Azoarcus sp. CIB: one gene and its partner. The protein of the gene in region 1 interacts with the protein of each later gene in a pairwise test. Links are inferred from orthologs where the notes say so. Each region holds a gene or a part of one and is shown in the gene's direction. Other genes may lie near its edges.

The links.
Region 2: the proteins of AzCIB_RS00480 (region 1) and bioB interact in binary tests that used the Escherichia coli proteins (3 or more experiments, as listed by UniProt). The link is inferred for Azoarcus sp. CIB from one-to-one orthologs.

The regions. Positions count from the first base shown.
Region 1 is NZ_CP011072.1:114,860-117,822, reverse strand. Bases 198-2,933 are described here. They hold AzCIB_RS00480 (class II glutamine amidotransferase), read left to right. Parts: upstream 198-1,022; coding sequence 1,023-1,844; downstream 1,845-2,933. Other genes in these bases: AzCIB_RS00470 (cyclic-di-GMP receptor FimW-related protein), read left to right, coding at 2,375-2,933; AzCIB_RS00475 (HIT family protein), read left to right, coding at 1,914-2,336; gatB (Asp-tRNA(Asn)/Glu-tRNA(Gln) amidotransferase subunit GatB), read left to right, coding at 198-985. Also shown: more of gatB, read left to right, coding at 1-197; more of AzCIB_RS00470, read left to right, coding at 2,934-2,963.
Region 2 is NZ_CP011072.1:979,737-982,751, reverse strand. Bases 1-2,788 are described here. They hold bioB (biotin synthase BioB), read left to right. Parts: upstream 1-792; coding sequence 793-1,785; downstream 1,786-2,788. Other genes in these bases: AzCIB_RS04310 (pyrimidine 5'-nucleotidase), read left to right, coding at 2,702-2,788; AzCIB_RS04325 (ComF family protein), read right to left, coding at 25-735; AzCIB_RS04330 (tRNA (cytidine(34)-2'-O)-methyltransferase), read right to left, coding at 1-23. Outside these bases: more of AzCIB_RS04310, read left to right, coding at 2,789-3,015. UniProt on the Escherichia coli protein: Catalyzes the conversion of dethiobiotin (DTB) to biotin by the insertion of a sulfur atom into dethiobiotin via a radical-based mechanism.

The DNA.
Region 1 (2,963 bases):
GGAAATCGTCTCCGAACCCGACATGCGCTCCTCGGCCGAGGCGGTCGCCTACGCCCGCGCGCTCCATGCGCTGGTACGCTGGATCGACATCTGCGACGGCAACATGCAGGAAGGCTCGTTCCGCTGCGACGCCAACGTCTCCGTGCGCCACCCCGGCGGGCCGCTCGGCACGCGCCGCGAGATCAAGAACCTGAACTCCTTCCGCTTCCTGCAGCAGGCCATCGACTTCGAAGTGCAGTGGCAGATCGCCACCATCGAGGACGGCGGCAAGATCCAGCAGGCGACCGTGCTGTTCGATCCCGACACCGGCGAGACGCGCATGATGCGCTCGAAGGAAGACGCCCACGACTACCGCTATTTCCCCGATCCCGACCTGCTGCCACTGGTGATCGCGCCGGAATGGAAAGCGCGCGTGCAGTCGGAGATGCCCGAGCTGCCGGGCGCGATGAAAGCCCGCTTCATCGAGCAATGGGGCCTCTCGGCCTACGACGCGACGACGCTCACCGCCTCGAAGGAAATCGCGTCCTTCTATCAAGCCACCGTCGAAGCCGCCGGCGTGCCGCTCGCCAAGCCCTGCGCCAACTGGGTCATGGGCGATCTCGCCGCCCGTCTCAACAAGGCCGAACTCGACGCTTCCGCGTCCCCGGTCTCGCCCGCCCAGCTCGCCGGCCTCGTGCAGCGCATCGCCGACGGCACCATCTCGAACAACATAGGCAAGAAGGTGTTCGAAGCCCTGTGGAACGGCGAGGGTGCCAGTGCGGACGCCATCATCGAAGCCCAGGGCCTGCGCCAGACCAACGACGCCGGCGCGATCGAGGCAATGATCGACGAAGTCCTCGCGGCGAACCAGAAGTCGGTCGAGGAGTTCCGCGCCGGCAAGGAGAAGGCCTTCAACGCGCTCGTCGGCCAGGTCATGAAGGCGAGCAAGGGCAAGGCCAACCCGGCGCAGGTCAACGAACTGCTGAAACGCAAGCTGGAAGGCTGAACCACCCTCTCACCGCCACACCCTCGGGGGACGCGCGATGTGCCAGCTCCTCGGAATGAACAGCAACGTACCGACGGACATCTGCTTCTCGTTCGCCGGCTTCCAGGCGCGCGGCGGTGCCACCGACGTGCACGCCGATGGCTGGGGCATCGCCTTCTTCGAGGGACGCGGCGTGCGCGTCTTCCTCGACCCCCAGCCCAGCGCCTCGTCGCCGGTCGCGGAGCTGGTGCGCAACTACCCGATCCGCTCGCTCAACGTCATCGCGCACATCCGCAAGGCAACGCAAGGTCAGGTCACGCTCGACAACACCCACCCCTTCCAGCGTGAGCTGTGGGGGAGCTACTGGATCTTCGCGCACAACGGCAACCTGCTCGACTACACGCCGCCCTTCGACGGCCGCTTCCTGCCGGTCGGCAGCACCGACTCGGAGTCCGCGTTCTGCGACATCCTGCAGAACCTCGCCGCCGAATTCCCCGACGGCCCGCCGCCGGCCGAAACCCTGTTCGCGGCGCTGCGCCGGCTCGCGATTCGCATCGGCGCGCACGGTCCGTTCAACTTCCTGCTGTCGAACGGCGAATACCTTTTCGCCCATTGCTCGACAAAACTCACCTACATCATCCGCCAGGCACCATTCGCCACCGCGCACCTCTCTGACCAGGATCTCAGTGTCGATTTCAGCCAGCTCACGACCCCGGCCGACCGCGTCGCCGTAATCGCGACCACGCCGCTGACCGACAACGAGGCGTGGCACGCGATACCGCCCGGCACGCTGCTCGCGTTCCGCCACGGCGCCATCGAGACGCTGGGCGAAGCGACGACCATCGCCGGCAATCCCGCCGCCGGCGCGGGCAGCGTGTAGATTTCGCTTCGCAGCCTCATGCCGAAAGGCTAAAGTCCGACTTTCACCATACCGCCGAAGGGGAAAACCGTGTCCGATTGCCCATTGTGCCTGGCTGCGAACGAGACCCCGGTCTGGCGCGACGGCAGCTGCCGCGTCATCCTCGTCGATGAGCCCGGCTATCCCGGCTTCTGCCGCGTCGTGTGGAACCACCACGTCGCGGAAATGACCGACCTCAACGCCGGCGAGCAGCGCCACCTCCTCAACGTCGTATTCGCGACCGAAGCCGCACTGCGCCAGCTGATGCGCCCCGACAAGATCAACCTCGCGAGCCTCGGCAACATGGTTCCGCACCTGCATTGGCACGTGATCCCGCGCTTCGCCGACGATGCCCACTTCCCGCAGTCGGTGTGGAGCGCGCCGCAGCGCACCGGCGCGCAGCGCGCGGCCCCGCCGCTGGACACCCTCGCCGCGACGCTGGTCGCGATGCTCACCGAACAGACCGCCGGATGACCGCTGCAAGCGCGGACCCAACGCACAACGGAGAACCCATGGGTTATCACGATCCCGTCGACTGCCTGGAGTTGCTGAACAGGCTGCACCCGCTGAACGTCGACGAGACCCACAGACTGCTGTCGGAGATGGTGCAGACGCTGCTGCGCAGCCCGCCGCCACCCGAACAGCAGCTCGAAATCCTCGAAGCAGCGCGTCCGCACATCGCACTCGCCCAGTCCGCGATGGCCGACCGCTATGCCGCCCATCCGCTGCCGCCGGACAGCGTCGAAAACGCAACCCTGCGCAGCGTCGTCGCGCTGTGGCAGGCCATGACCCGGTCCTACGAACGCGTCGCGCGCGCGTGGGGTGCCGAACGCCTGCCGACCGACCAGCGCGCGCTATTGGCGCAGCGGCGCATCCACTACGCGGGCATGGTCCCGCTCGAATACTTCCGTGCCCACCGCTCCATCCCCAAGGGCACGTGGAGCGCGCTGCACGACAGTTACTGCGCGGCCGAGGCGCTCGGCGTCGCCACGATCCGCGTCCCCGATGCACTCAACGACATCTGGAAGGCGCAAAGCCCGGCCGAGGCCTTCGCCGCCGTACTGCTCGTCGACCTCGCCAACCCCTACGGCCGCAGCGCGC
Region 2 (3,015 bases), 870 kb from region 1 along the record:
TGGTAGAGAACGATGTCGAGCATGTCAGACCGGCGATGGAGTACGCGCAACGACCCGGTTCACTACGCGGGCTGCGCCGTGCGATTTTAACGTGCGCGCGAGCTCGTCGAGCGTCGCGCCGGTGGTCATAACGTCATCGACGACCACGACGGTCCTGCCGTCGAACGAGCTATGGCAACGGAAGGCGCCGCGCATATTGCGGCGCCGTTCGAGCCACGGCAGCGAGGCCTGCGGCGCCGTGTCGCGGACGCGCTCGACAGCGGCCGTTTCGAACGGCAGCCCCCAGGCACGGGCGAGCGGCCGCGCGATCTCCGCCGCCTGGTTGAAGCCGCGCTCGCGCAGGCGGCCGGGGTGGAGCGGCATCGGCACCACGACCGCCGGCCCTTGCGGCGGCGTGAACGGCTCCAGCAGGCCGGAGAGGAAGCGCGTCAGCGCCAGCCTCCGTCCGTATTTCAGCGCTTGGACGAGGCGGTCGACCGGGAACACGTAGGGCAAGGCGGCGATGGTTGCATCGAAAGCGGGCTGCGCGCGCTGGCAACTGCCGCAGATCAGGTCTTCGCCGGACGGGATCGCACACACCGGGCACACCGTCGCCAGCCGTGGCAGGCTCGCGCGGCACGCCCCGCAAACCAGCGCGGAGCCAGCCCCCTGGCCGCACACAAAGCACTCGTTCGGCATGAGCCTGGAAGCGAGGATTCGCGCCATCGCCTCCATACGGTGAAGTACGTTTGACAAGTTTTCGCCGAATGAACGAATATGGGAAGCTTCGCATTACATCCCGGAACTGCTTTCATGACAATGACTTCCGCGTGCCGCAACCTCGACACCCAGTCCGCCGCCAACACCGCCGCCCGCAAGCAATGGAGCGTCGCTGAGGCCGAAGCATTGTTCGAACTGCCGTTCATGGATCTTGTTTTCCGCGCCCAGCAGGTACACCGCGAGAACTTCGACGCCAATGCCGTGCAGCGCTCGACGCTGCTTTCGATCAAGACCGGCGGCTGTTCCGAGGATTGCAGCTACTGCTCGCAGTCGGCCCGCTACAAGACGGGCCTCGACCGCCAGCAGCTGATGGCGGTCGCCGAGGTCGTCGAGAAGGCCAAGGCAGCGAAGGCCAAGGGGTCCAGCCGCTTCTGCATGGGCGCCGCGTGGAAGGGCCCGAAGGAGCGCGAACTGGAGACCGTCCTCGCGATGGTGCGCGAAGTGAAGGCGCTGGGCATGGAAACCTGCGTCACCCTGGGCATGCTCAAGGGCGACCAGGCGCAGCAGCTCAAGGACGCCGGCCTCGACTACTACAACCACAACGTCGACACCGCGCCCGAGTACTACGAGAAGGTGATCACGACGCACACCCTCGCCGACCGTCTCGACACCATCGACCAGGTGCGCAATGCCGGCATCAATGTGTGCTCGGGCGGCATCATCGGCATGGGCGAAGGCCGCAGCGGCCGCGCCGGCCTGCTCGCGCAGCTCGCGAACATGGATCGTCCGCCGGAGTCGGTGCCGATCAACAACCTCGTCGCGATCCCCGGCACCCCGCTCGCCGAAGCCGAGAAGCTCGATCCCTTCGAATTCGTGCGCACGATTGCCGCGGCGCGCATCATGATGCCGACCAGCTTCGTGCGCCTGTCCGCAGGCCGCGAGCAGATGAGCGACGAGATGCAGGCCCTGTGCTTCATGGCCGGTGCGAACTCGATCTTCTACGGCGAACGCCTGCTGACGACCGACAACCCCGAAGCCGACCGCGACGAGAAGCTGTTCGCGCGCCTCGGCATTCGTCCGATCTGAGCGCTTCGCAAGGAATGGCCGGCGACGCCGACTTCGCACTCGACCGCAAACTCCTGATCCGGCGCTTCGGGCGCGCGGCGGCAAGCTGCGACGAGGTCGCCGTGCTCGGACGCGAAGTCGCGCGGCGCATGGACGAGCGGCTCGACTACATCCGCCTCGAACCGAAGCGCATCCTCGACCTGGGTTGCGGCACCGGCGCCGACCTCGATACGCTCGTGCGGCGCTTCCCAGCGGCACAACGGCGTCGGCGCAGACTTCGCGCTGCCGATGCTCACCCGCGCGCGCGGCGCGCGCGGCCTGCTCGAGCGCCTGCGCGCACTGGGAAAACCCCAGGGCCCGGCGCTCGCCTGCGCCGACGCAGCGAACCTGCCCTTCGCGCGCGCCAGCATGTCGCTGGTATGGTCCAACCTCATGCTCAACTGGCTCGCCGACCCGCTTCCCGCGCTGCGCGAAGTTCATCGCGTGCTGGAAGTGGACGGCATGCTGATGTTCTCGACGCTGGGCCCGGACACGCTGCGCGAGCTGCGCGCCGCACTGCCCGCCGCGCAGGGCGAGCGCGTGCACCGCTTCATCGACATGCATGACCTGGGCGACGCCCTGGTGCAGGCCGGCTTTTCCGACCCGGTCATGGACATGGAAGTGCTGACGCTGACCTACGCGGACGTCGACGAACTGCTGCGCGACCTGCGCCTGTCGGGCTGCGCCAACGCGAGCGTCGCCCGCCCGCGCGGCCTGTCGGGGAAAGGCGGCTGGGAGGCCGCCCGGCAGACTCTCGAGGCGCTGCGGCGGGATGATCGCCTGCCCGCAACCTTCGAAGTCGTGCAGGGCCATGCGTGGAAGGCCCAGCCCAAGACGACCGAGGACGGCCGCGCCATCGTCCGTTTCCAGCCGCGCCCCGGCAGGGGCTGAGACAGACGTGAGCAGACCGTGCGCGGGGCCGGTGTGGCTCTTCGACCTGGATAACACGCTGCACAACGCCAGCGCGCACATCTTCCCGCACATCAACCTGAGCATGACGGCCTACCTCGTGCGGCACCTCGCGCTGAGCGACGAGGACGCCAACGCACTGCGGGTGCGCTACTGGCGGCGCTACGGCGCGACGCTGACCGGCCTCATGCGCCATCACGGCGTCGATCCGCACCACTTCCTGGCGGAGACGCACCGCTTCGAACGGCTGCACGCGATGATGGTCTTCGACCGCGCGCTCGGTGCGCTGCTGCGCCGCCTGCC